One region of the Exiguobacterium sp. Helios genome, then DNA from elsewhere that is predicted to be linked to it. Evidence: riboswitches for the same ligand, from Rfam matches in the RefSeq annotation. Region 1 holds a riboswitch; each other region holds the start of a gene.

Region 1 (4,287 bases):
TTCATTGTACGACGAGAAACTCGCGACCTACACAAAAGAAGATGCCTTTGATCACGAAGCAGCGAAAGGATTCATTAAATTGCATGGTCTTGCGATTGCGACACATGCCAGTGTCCATCGTCAGGAAGGCGTGAAAAAATGACGAAACTATGGGGCGGACGTTTTACGGAAAGTGCTTCCGCTCAAGCGGAAGCCTTCGGCGCATCGATTTCATTTGATCAGAAATTAGCCGCCGTTGATTTGCAAGGGAGTCTTGCGCATGCACAGATGTTGTATGAACAAGGGATTCTTGAGAAAACCGAGTGGCAACAAATCGAAGCCGGGCTGAAACAGTTACAAACGACACTCGATCAGCACGTCTACACGACGGTTGACGAAGATATCCACATGAATCTTGAACGGTTGCTGACGGAACAGATTGGTCCCGTTGCCGGGAAGCTGCACACGGCGCGCAGTCGAAACGATCAGGTCGCGACTGATTTGCATCTCTGGATGGAACAACATGTTCTCGAACTCCTGACCAGCATCCGTAATCTGCAATCCGTCATTACGGAACAAGCGGAGCAACATGTCGAGACGGTCATGCCGGGTTACACCCATCTGCAGCGGGCACAGCCGATTTCACTGGCACATCACTTGCTCGCTTACTTTTGGATGTTTGAACGGGATGCCGATCGGTTGACGGATAACTTAAAGCGGATCCGGATGTCGCCGCTCGGTGCAGGGGCACTGGCGGGAACGACTTTCCCGATTGACCGGTTCAAGTCAGCCGAGCTGCTTGGTTTTGAACAGGTCTATCCGAATAGTCTGGATGCGGTCTCGGACCGGGACTTCGTCATCGAGTATCTCGGTATCGCCTCAACAGTGATGATGCACTTGTCACGCTTTTGCGAAGAAATCATCATCTGGGCTTCACAGGAGTTTTCATTCATCGAATTATCCGACGCGTTTTCAACGGGATCGAGTATGATGCCACAGAAAAAAAATCCGGATTTCGCAGAACTGATTCGCGGTAAAACAGGACGTGTCTATGGTAACCTGATGGGCTTCCTGACGACGATGAAGGCTCTTCCGCTCGCTTACAATAAAGATATGCAAGAAGATAAAGAGGGTGTCTTTGATACCGCTGATACGGTGTTACAATCCGTTCAAATTTTTACAGGCATGATCGAATCCGCTACGTTTAAGACAGAAGCGCTCAAGAAGGCGACGATGCAAGACTTCTCGAATGCAACGGAACTGGCAGATTATCTGGTCACAAAAGGGATTCCGTTCCGGGAAGCGCATGAAATCGTTGGGAAAGCCGTCCTACATTGTGTGCAGAGCGGATGTTTCTTAAAAGATTTGACGCTGTCGACGTATCAGACGTTCCATCCGGTCATTGCGGAAGATGTATATCCGTTGCTCGATCCGGTTCAAGCCGTCGCACGACGGGGAAGTTACGGCGGGACCGGTTTTACAGCCGTCCGGGAACAACTCACATTAGCGAAGAAGTACCTTGAAAAATGATAAAATTCAAAAAAAGTTTGGCAAATCACTGGATTTAACAAAAAATGTTTGCTATAACTGTAACTAACAACCGACAGATAGAGGCGCGGATGACATCAGTAGCAACACTTACAAAGGCAAGCATGCCAAGTGATGTGAAAGGGGAAATCCGCCGAAGTGAACAGGAAAATGCTTTTTCCTGATTGCTGGTACAACGGTTAAGATCCGTTGTACTGCCGAAACCCACGTTTCGGAGCGCTATCTTACGTAAAAGAACGAATGACACTGTCATCGTTTGTCCGATCGTGATAACGACGGGCCGTAGGAACGCTCCTACCGGCCCGTCGTTTTTTTCTGTTTCGGGACAAAAGGAGATAGGATTGTGACAACTGTACTTAAATTTGGTGGTAGTTCGGTTGCGACTGTCGAACAGATTCAGTCAATTGCGAATTATTTGAAGAATCGGACGGATCAAGGGGAGAAATTAGTCGTCGTCGTATCAGCGATGGGGAAAATGACGGATTCATTGATTGCCCAAGCACAAGCGATTACCGACCGGCCGGAACGGCGCGAACTGGATCGTCTGCTTGCAATCGGAGAAGAACAGACGATTTCGTTACTCAGCATCGCGCTGAATTCACTCGGGACAAAAGCCTTGTCGCAAACGGGAGCCCAAGCCGGCATCAGTACGATGGGGCTGCATACGAAAAGTAAAATCAAACAAATCGACGGTGAACTGCTCCGGAAAAAACTTGAAACCTACGATGTGATCATCGTCGCCGGTTTCCAAGGGGTCAATGAACTGGGGGATGTCACGACACTCGGACGCGGCGGATCAGATACGACAGCCGTTGCCTTAGCAGCCGTCCTTGATAAACGTTGTGAGATCTATACGGATGTTGACGGTGTCTATACGGCAGATCCACGGATTCATGCTGCAGCGCAGCCGATTCCGCACATTTCATACGATGAGATGATGGAAATGAGTGCTCTTGGCTCAAAAGTCATGGAGATGCGCAGTGTCGAACTCGGTAAAAAATACGGCGTCCACATCTTCGTCGGAAAAACACTAGAATCGAAAAGAGGGACTTGGATTATGGAGGCAACGGAAACGATGGAACAGAAAGCAGTAACGAGTGTCAGTGTGACGAAAAACGTCCTGACGGTATCAATCAAACACGTTCCACAGACGAATTCAGCGGTCGCGGATATCTTTGAACTGTTGTCAGGTCGCCACGTCAACATTGATATGATCAGTCAGACGACGTTTGACAGTGACATCTTCCTTTCCTTCTCTTGTCCGTTAGACGAAGAAGAGTTTTTGGAAGAGGCCTTGCAGGATATCATCAATCGTTTCCCGACCGTCAAAGTCGATCGTCATAACCAACATGCCAAATTATCGGTCGTCGGAATCGGCATGCGGGACGCAACCGGCGTCGCTTCGAAATTATTTGCGATTTTCCGGGCCGAAAACATCACGTTTTATCAGGTTACAACATCAGAGATCAGCATCTCATATACGATTGCCCAAGCTGACATCGAACGGACCGTCGCAGCAATTGCTCAAGCATTCGACCTGTAAGGAGGAAATCATATGTATCATGTCGCAGTCATTGGCGCAACCGGCGCCGTTGGTCAAAAAATGTTACAAGTCCTGGCGGAACTCGACTTTCCGGTTCGTCAGATTTCAGCGTACGCTTCAGCCCGTTCTGCCGGGAAAACCGTCCAGTTCAAAGGACAGGACGTCACGATTCAAGCATTATCGGAGCAGATTACGGAAGACGGCATCGATGTGGCGCTGTTTGCAGCAGGCGGCACCATCAGTGAGCAGTATGCACCGTTACTGGCTGCAGCAGGCACACTGGTCGTCGACAATTCAAGCGCCTTCCGGATGCAGGCCGATATCCCGCTTGTCGTACCGGAAGTGAATCCGCAAGCAATCGGACCAAATGACCGTTTGATTGCCAACCCGAACTGTTCGACGATTCAATCGGTCGTCGCCCTGGCGCCGCTTCAACAATTTGGTTTGAAACGTGTTAACTATACGACGTATCAAGCCGTGTCCGGTTCCGGTCAAAAAGGAATCGAGGATTTAGCCCGCGGCAGCCGCGGCGAAGAACCGGTCAATTATCCGCATCCGATTCACGATAACATTCTGCCGCATATCGATGTGTTCTTACCAGACGGTTACACGAAAGAAGAACAGAAAATGATTGACGAAACACGAAAAATCTTCCAGCTACCGGAGTTACCGGTCAGTGCGACATGTGTCCGGGTTCCGGTCACGAATTCGCATTCTGTCGCCATCAACGTGACATTCGAGCAGGAGACAAGCGTTGCCGCCATCCGTGCCTCATTAGCGGAAGCACCAGGCGTCATTCTCGTCGATGATGTCAGTCAAAACCAATATCCGATGCCGCTTGATGCAAGCGGAACAGATGACGTCTATGTCGGACGGATTCGTCAGGATAAAAGTCTTGCCAATACATTCCACATCTGGTGTGTCGCCGATAACATCCGTAAAGGGGCCGCTTCGAACGCTGTCCAGGTAGCGCGTCAAGCACTTGAAAGTTCAATCCATTCTTAAAAAACGGGGAGGAATCGATATGTTTAAAGGAGCAGGAACAGCACTGGCTACACCATTTACATCAACCGGTGAGCTGGATTTAGCGGTATTTGAACAACTGATCGAACAACAACTCGCAGCGAATATTCAAGCGTTAGTCGTCGGAGGGACGACCGGAGAAGGGTCAACGTTGACGAATGAAGAGTTTGAAACATTACTGGAAACGGCAGTCC
Region 2 (4,287 bases), 590 kb from region 1:
GTCAAAGAAGTCAAAGCCTCGACCCGCTTAAAATCACATCCGGTCTGCTTTGCAACGGATGGTGCAGTATCGATCGAGATGGAGAAAATCCTCAAAGCGATGCCGAACAACCAGGACGTCGCCGCCGTCAAAATCCTGGAATTAAATACATCACATGATGTGTTCCGGGCGATTGAATCAGCGTACGTTGAAGACCGTCCGAAATTTGAGCGGTACACGAAGTTGATGTATCAACAAGCATTATTGATGGAGGGACTACCAATCGAAGATCCGGTCGCGTTTGCGAACGAAGTCTGCGCATTAATGGTCTGAAATTAAAAAAAATCGTATAAAGAAAGCCGGACCCGATGAATTCATCAGGTCCGGCTTTTTGGATGGTGTGTTTACTGCATCTTACTCCGAACGTAGCTGCGACGGGACTTCGCCGCGTCGTGACAGGACGTTCAGCATGACGAGGAAAATCACGAAGGCGATCAGGGCACCGATGAAGCCGAATAGGGACGAACCGGTGACACCGAGTACGAGATATCCGACAGCCGACGTCACTGCACCAATCAAGGCATATGGCAACTGGGTCGTGACGTGATCAATATGATGCGAACCGGCACCGGTCGAACTGAGAATCGTCGTATCGGAAATCGGTGAACAATGGTCCCCGAAGACAGATCCGGCAAGAACAGCAGCAAGTGTTGGTAACAACAGACTTGGATCAACCGCCATGATCAAATCGGCTCCGATCGGTAACATGATTCCGAACGTCCCCCAACTCGTTCCGGTCGAGAATGCCATGATACTGGCAATCAAGAATAGAAGGAACGGCAGATAAGAAGCGGGAATCGATTTGCTGATGAAACTTGCGAGATAATCCCCGGTCTTCATGTCACCGATGACCGCGATGATCGTCCAGGCAAACAACAGAATAACGACAGCGGGCCACATCGATTTCATGCCCGCCCAGATACTGATGCGGTAATCACGTGCCGGAATTTTCCGACCGATCATCATCAGGAACGCAACGACTAAACTGATGATGACACCAGAAACAAGTGAGCGCGTCACGTCTGTTGCTTCAAAGGCGCCGATTAACGAAAAAGGCCGATCGTCAGCCGCAAGTGCCTGGGCACCTGTCCAAAGAAGGGCTGTGATGGTCGCAATGACTAACACGACGATTGGAACAACCAAGTCACGGACTTTACCGCCATCGTGTTCCTTGACTTCTTCTGCCATCCCCATTGGTGTCCCTTTGTTGGCGTCAAACAATTCACCTTGTAAGGCCCGCAACTCGTGCGTCCGCATCGGTCCAACGGCAATTCCCGTATAGGCGATGTAGAGTGTCAGTAACAAAGCGAAGATGGCGTAGAAGTTTAACGGCACAATCATCAGGAACGCACTGAACGCCGAGTAATCAGTGATTGAATGGGTCGTCAAGATTCCTGCGATAATCGAGATGATGAAGGCACCCCAGCTCGATAATGGACTGATGACACAGACCGGTGCAGCGGTGGAATCGATGATATACGCCAGTTTGGCGCGCGAGACACCGCGACGATCCGTTAACGGACGACTGACATTTCCGACGGCCAGACTGTTAAAGTAATCATCGATGAAAATCAAAATACCTAATCCGAAAGCGGCAAGCCTTGCACCACGTGCCGTCTTGACATGTGTCGTCGCCCATTCGCCGAAAGCACGGGCACCGCCGGATGTTTGTATCAGTGTAGACAAGACACCGAGTAACAGTAAGAAAACGAGTAATAAGACATTCCATTCATTTAACGCACCGTCTGCCCAAAACAGACTGAAGATGTTTTTTCCGAGATAAACAACGGTATCCACCGGATTGAAGCTGTGAAGCAGTAAGGCACCAATCAAAATGCCGACACCAAGTGAAATGACGACTTTTCGTGTGACAATTGCTAAAACGATGGCAACGATTGCCGGGACAAGCGCAACGATAGAATCTGAATAGTTGACCATTGTTGTGGTTCCTCCTCCTTTTTTAGAAGATGAGACCCGTTGCACAGAAAAAAGCAAGGGCACCGGCAACAAAGCCGACACCCTTGCTGGATGCGTCTTTCTTAGCCGAATTGGAGCGCTCCATACAACATGCGTATGGCAATCGAACGGGTCTTTCCCGATTCGACCAGCATGGTCACGTCTGACACGTGACGATACTTCGGCGGCATCACCTTTCTTTGATCGTCTTCGTTGTCATCCTCAGACCAAATACTCATCAACACCGCGCCTCTACCTCATCGATAGAATAGTCATATTCTTTTTATAGGAAAATCTTATCCTATTTCTTTTAAAAAATTAAGGCTGTTTGTTAAGTATCGAAGTAGGAAGTTAACTGCTTCATCAAATAGTCTTTATTTTCTTCAAACTGTCGCTTCCGGTGTCCATTTGCACCAGAAGGATGCGGGAAACCAAATAATACAGTATGTTTTTTAATTCGTCCCTGATGAAGCAATGTCCGGACAGTTGACTCGACGACACGTCCGAACGGGACCAAAATGACAGGGGCGGGTAACTGATTCAATTCCGCTGCGAAGTGCTCATACGCGTAATGTTGCAGCAACGGTGTTCGGTCAATCTTTGGTTGATGTCCCGTATAATTTTTGTCCCGGTAAAAAACAGGATGTCTCAGAATCGAAGTCGTGTGCAACAGATTCTGATTTGCATGAAATAAGGTGGCTGTTGAAGGAATATTCAGCAGACGATTTAATTCGAGTTCATCTAACATTATTGTCAAATTACGCCGCATGGGACCGGCGAAACTGGCACTGTATTTGACGATTTTCGATGCTTCTTCGATTGTTGCACCATGGTGGAAGGCATCAGCCGCTTCTTCATAAGCAATGCGCATTTGTTCAAATCCTGGTGTGATGCCAATGAAGACTATTTTGGCAGAGCGATTGATATATTCTCCGATTGGTGAGTAGTAAACGGATAATTCCTGTTCCTGTTGTAATAGGAAACCGTCTGTGAACAAGTCCTGGCGCGTCAAGGACCGATCAATCGGTAAGGCGCGGATGGCCTGTTCAAAAATCGATAATGAATTCAGCATGATAAGTCCTCTCTCTTTCTGTATTGGACCTATGATAACAAATAATGGTATTACATACAATTTAAACCCATATCAATATAGTGAGGGGTCTCTTAAGAATAAAAAAACCTTGCGACCAAATTGGAGGCAAGGCGGTTCTGACATGAATTATAAAGAAGTTCGTTCTTTGACAGAAGCCACTTCATACGTGATGATTTCACTTCCAAGCATTGGAGATTCTTCTTGTTTGCCGTCTGACGGTGCCGGACGCTTATGTGACTCTTTAAAATCATCACTGTTCCGCCATACTTCAAAATCCTTCATGTCTTCCCAGTACATGTTGACGTTCATTTCATCGTGTTCTTCGAGACCTTGTGTCAGTAAAACTTCGACACGAACAAATCCCTTCATCGAGTCAAGACCACTCGGACGGGTAAAGCGTGGTGCGAGTGCTGCTGCCATTCCTTTTTTGACTTTAATCCGATTCGTAACAACGATCATTGGATAGTCCCCCTTATAGAATGAAATGCTTACATCCATAGTATAGTACGATGAAACCAACAATGCTTGAAAGAAGGAATCAAATATGAATGAAAAAGAGTACGAAGAACGGCTACGCATCGAGACGATTGATATTCAGCATCTTTATAATGCATTCAGCCATTATAACCGGTACGAACCGACGCCTTATGCAGCGCTGGAGGAATTATGTGCCGTCTATCCCTTCGATTATACGGATACGGTCATTGATTTCGGCTGCGGAAAAGGACGGTTGAACTTTTATCTGCATGATCGGTTTGATTGTTCCGTCATCGGTGTTGAGATGAATGGACAATTTTATGAAGATGCCCTTATGAATCAAGCAACTTACATGAAAAAGATGAAGCGACGTCAAGGCAGCATCCGTTTTGAACATACGTATGCGGAAGCTTATCCGATTCCGGATGATGTCACGAAATGTTACTTTTTTAATCCGTTTTCCGTCCAAATTTTCATGAAGGTTGTCGATCAAATCTTAGCATCCGTTGAACGGCGTCCGCGTCCGCTCGATTTGATTTTGTATTACCCGGCAGACGAATACCGGTATTATTTAGAGCATCAGACGATTTTCGAACAGGTGGAAGAAGTCCGTCTGAAAGAACTTTTCCAAAAAAATCACGACGAACGATTCGTGATTTATCGGGTGGATTTGTCCCAAGAAGTACCAAAACGGGTATAAGGTACTAACGGCAATCACCAGA
Region 3 (4,287 bases), 310 kb from region 1:
TCGTTGACGTGCTTAAAGAAATCAATATCAATCAAGACAAGCGAATACCCGTCTTCTGCTGAACCGACAAGGGACAAGGAATCATCCAGCCGGCGCCGGTTAGCGAGGCCCGTCAAGGCATCCGTCATGGCGAGCTTTTGTTGATACTGGATGTTTTCAAAGTGGCGTCGCAACTCTGTCAACAGGTGATAGGTCACAAAACCGGCAATCAGGTTAAAAAATATGTAAGCCAGTGATATTTCGATGAAGGTCGTCCAACTGCTCGTCAATAGATAGATAGCCGGCAACGAATAGAGAATACCGATCCCGATCATCAGTTCGAAGTTCCAGAAGGTCATCCGGATGTAGCGCCGGACGATGGCAATCGTCAGGATGAACAGTGCGATGACGATTGTTGACAGGATGGCAGCATCGATTTGTTCGACAGGCGTCAGGGCAAAACGTGTTGCGATAATCATGGTGCCGGTGACGAGTGCACTAGGTAAGCCGCCGAACATCATGGCAATGACGATGGGGACAATTCGTAAATCAATCCGGGCGACATCGATCTGGATGCTGTTGAACATCAAGAGTACAGAAATCAATCCGGCGATGAAGCCTAACACGAGTCGGATGTTCAGATTCGTGTTCGGTGTAATCCGCGGGTGATTTCGAAAAGGTAGAAACAAAAGAGTGATCGTTGTAAACAGTAGACAAAAATTGATGATGAAATTATTCATGATGGACAACAAATCCTCCCAGCTCCTCGTAAACGCATTTCCAATAAGATAGTTCTAGTATACCCATTTTAATAACGGCAAGAAATGGAAAAATGTTTAGGGAAACATGGCAAGTCGAAAAAAAAGACAAAGTACACAGTCAAGTGAACTTTGTCAGCGAAAAAAATAAATATTTTTTTAAAACAATTTTTAGGAAGAAACAGCCTCTTCATCCATCGTTAAAAGGATCTTATCGAAGACTTGGACCATCGCATGAAGCTCTTCTTCGGTGAGTGTACCAAAACGGTCTTGGAGATATTTCCGGCGGACGATTTCAAGTTCGTGGAAAGCGGCTTCACCTTCGGCCGTCAATGCTAAAACAATCGATCTTCTGTCGTCCGTCGAACGCGTCCGCGTGACGAATCCGGCTTTATACAGACGATCAGTCAAAGCCGTTACCTGACTTGTCGCAAGCTCAAACTGTTCTGCGAGTAGAGTCGGACGTTGGGGACCATTTTCGGACAGGCTGCGCAAAATGAAAAATTCACTCCGCGTCGCGGTTCCTTCAAACAGTCGGTTGAGTTCGCGGCGTAATGTCCGGAGAATGACCCGCATTTGTTCCTCTAATCGATAGGTCAGTTGATCACGTTCTTGTGGCATTCAAGCAACATCCTTTCTCTCGGTTAACTTCTATAATTTAGTGTACTAAAAATTACGGAATTTTACCACGGATAGCGGGAATTTCAAAAAAAGAATTGACAATTTGAAGACGTTTTGTGTAACATGACGAAGTAATAACGAAATTATAACTAACTTAATTAGTTCTCACTCAACCAGTGGGATGGAGGTTGCAGTTCTTATAAGTACAGTCACAGATGTCGTCAAGCGGCAGATGAGGTGACTGAAAAGGAAGAATTGCCGAAATCAATCATCGCTTTGAAGATGATCGATTGGGATTAGATCGAACAGGTCTAATACTGTCACAGGTCAGATCTGACTTGTGGGGAGCTATCTTTCACGACGGTAGAATGGGGCGCATCCTTTTTACTATGTTGCGTTCTCATCTTCCTTCTGGAAGGTGAGGGCGCTTTTTGTTTTTTTTCGATTCAAAAAGTGTCCTCTCAAAAATTTAAAAAAGAGAGAAGCGAATAAGATGAATACTTTACAACCCCAAAGAAAACTCGATTCAACTGAAGAAGGATTAAAACGCGGTCTGCAAGCCCGTCACATGTCGATGATTGCGATTGGCGGAGCCATCGGAACCGGTTTATTCATTGCCTCCGGTGCGTCCGTTGCAGCTGCCGGTCCGGGCGGTGCCCTGTTATCGTATGCGGTCGTCGGATTGATGGTGTACTTTTTAATGACGAGCCTTGGTGAGATGGCCGCTTACATGCCGGTCGCCGGTTCCTTCTCGACCTACGGTGCGAAGTTCGTTGATCCATCGTTTGGTTTTGCACTCGGTTGGAACTACTGGTACAACTGGGCAGTCACGATTGCCGTTGAACTCGTTGCGGCCCAAATCGTCATGACATACTGGTTCCCGGATGTTCCAGGTTTTTATTTCAGTGCCATCTTCTTGTTACTGATGATTGGTTTAAATTACTTCTCCGTTAAAGGATTCGGTGAAGCCGAATACTGGTTCGCGATGATCAAGGTCGTCACAGTCATCATCTTCTTGATTGTCGGAGTCGCGATGATTTTTGGTGTCTTCACATCAGAAGCGCCGGTCGGCTTTAAAAACTTTGCATTAGGTGATGCACCGTTCGTCGGAGGCATTCCAGCCGTTATCGGTATCATCTTGGTCGCCGGTTTCAGCTTCCAGGGAACCGAACTTGTCGGAATCGCGGCAGGCGAATCCGAAGATCCGGAAAAAAACGTCCCGAAAGCTGTTAAACAAGTCTTTTGGCGGATTCTTCTCTTTTATGTATTTGCGATTTTTGTCATCGGCATGTTGATTCCGTATACAAGTCCGAACCTGGTTTCAAACGATATTACCGATGTAGCAGTCAGTCCGTTCACACTTGTTTTTGAAAAAGCCGGTCTCGCGTTCTCGGCAGCATTGATGAACGCCGTCATCCTGACGTCTGTTTTATCAGCCGGGAACTCCGGGATGTACGCATCGACACGGATGCTGTACACATTGGCACGCCAAGGTGACGCGCCGAAAATGTTCGCACAAGTCTCGAAAAACGGTGTTCCCCGTAATGCCTTGCTCGCAACTGGGGCAATCGGCGCACTTTGCTTCCTGACATCGATGTTTGGCGGACAGGTCTACCTCTGGTTGTTGAATGCTTCCGGGATGACCGGTTTCATAGCATGGCTCGGTATCGCGATCAGCCATTACCGTTTCCGTAAAGGATTCCTTGCACAAGGTCATTCACTCAGTGACTTGCCGTACGTTGCACCCGCTTTCCCGTTTGGACCGCTCTTTGCCTTCGGACTTTGTTTCCTTGTCATCGTCGGTCAAAACTATGCCGCATTCCTCGCGGATCAAATTGATTGGGTTGGAATCGCCGCGACATATGTCGGTATTCCGTTATTCCTTGCTTTCTGGTTAGGTCATAAATTTAAAAACCGGACATCGGTCGTTCCTTATTCAGAAATGGAATTCCCGAAACATCCGCGTTCGTAAGGTAAAAGTCGATTCCGTTTCAAACGGAGTCGGCTTTTTTTGATGGATGTTGAAAAAGAAATAATCTAGAAAAGCATATCAAACAGTAAAAAATCGTATAAGATAAAAGAAAAATGGAGGCGACCTCAGTGAACTATTGGTATCACTTTAAACGGGCATTCATCCCGATTGCGATTTTGCTTGTGACGTTAGCCATCTATCAGATGCTGTACCGTATGAATAACATATGGTATTCACTCGGTGGATTGATTTTAGTGTTTGCGGCGATTTATTTTGTCATGCGCCGTCTAAAAGCGAATCCTGAAGAGTGACTGAGCAAGATAGTAGGGTACTGGCGTGGAACGCGTTAAAATAGACCTATACAGAGGAGGGGAAGCTAGATGGCAAAAGCAATATTCGCAGGTGGCTGTTTTTGGTGCATGGTCAAGCCATTTCATAAATATGATGGCGTCGAACAAGTCATTTCCGGTTATACAGGTGGTCATACAGAAAACCCGACTTATAAAGAGGTCTGTTCTGAAACGACAGGACATTTAGAAGCGGTGGAAGTGACGTATGATCCGTCTGTCATTTCATACGATGAGTTACTTGAAATTTTTTGGCGGCAAATCGATCCGACGGACGGCGGCGGACAGTTCAATGACCGTGGTCAATCGTACGAACCGGCAATTTTTTATGTCGATGAAGAACAAAAGCAAGCCGCAGAACGTTCGAAAGCGGCGCTGGACGCCTCTGGACGTTTTTCACGTCCTGTAGCAGTCGACATCCGTCCGGCAAAACCGTTTTGGCCGGCAGAAGAATACCATCAGGATTATTACAAAAAAAATCCGTTCCGTTATCAGATGTACAGTGTCGGATCGGGACGTGCCAAGTTCGTGAAGGAAGCCTGGAAGGATCAGGGCAAAGAACAGGAACTGAAACAACGTCTGACGCCGATTCAGTATAAAGTTACGCAGG

Evidence for each region. Region 1 has a riboswitch for lysine ahead of HNY42_RS03930 (aspartate kinase). Riboswitches for the same ligand answer to the same signal wherever they lie in the genome.
Region 2: linked by a shared signal. The riboswitch ahead of HNY42_RS00930 (Na+/H+ antiporter NhaC family protein) and the one ahead of HNY42_RS03930 (aspartate kinase) in region 1 are both predicted to bind lysine.
Region 3: linked by a shared signal. The riboswitch ahead of HNY42_RS02490 (amino acid permease) and the one ahead of HNY42_RS03930 (aspartate kinase) in region 1 are both predicted to bind lysine.

The regions. Positions count from the first base shown of each region.
Region 1 is NZ_CP053557.1:757,422-761,708, forward strand. Features, by position in the region: gene HNY42_RS03920 (argininosuccinate synthase) at 1-142, shown strand, start outside; gene argH (argininosuccinate lyase) at 139-1,509, shown strand; lysine riboswitch at 1,580-1,757, shown strand; gene HNY42_RS03930 (aspartate kinase) at 1,871-3,070, shown strand; gene HNY42_RS03935 (aspartate-semialdehyde dehydrogenase) at 3,083-4,075, shown strand; gene dapA (4-hydroxy-tetrahydrodipicolinate synthase) at 4,095-4,287, shown strand, end outside.
Region 2 is NZ_CP053557.1:171,178-175,464, reverse strand. Features, by position in the region: gene htpG (molecular chaperone HtpG) at 1-312, shown strand, start outside; gene HNY42_RS00930 (Na+/H+ antiporter NhaC family protein) at 394-1,977, opposite strand; lysine riboswitch at 2,083-2,258, opposite strand; gene HNY42_RS00920 (uracil-DNA glycosylase family protein) at 2,327-3,067, opposite strand; gene HNY42_RS00915 (heme oxygenase) at 3,215-3,547, opposite strand; gene HNY42_RS00910 (methyltransferase) at 3,633-4,265, shown strand.
Region 3 is NZ_CP053557.1:451,464-455,750, forward strand. Features, by position in the region: gene HNY42_RS02480 (GGDEF domain-containing protein) at 1-719, opposite strand, end outside; gene HNY42_RS02485 (MarR family winged helix-turn-helix transcriptional regulator) at 909-1,358, opposite strand; lysine riboswitch at 1,533-1,717, shown strand; gene HNY42_RS02490 (amino acid permease) at 1,852-3,330, shown strand; gene HNY42_RS02495 (hypothetical protein) at 3,459-3,641, shown strand; gene msrA (peptide-methionine (S)-S-oxide reductase MsrA) at 3,711-4,287, shown strand, end outside.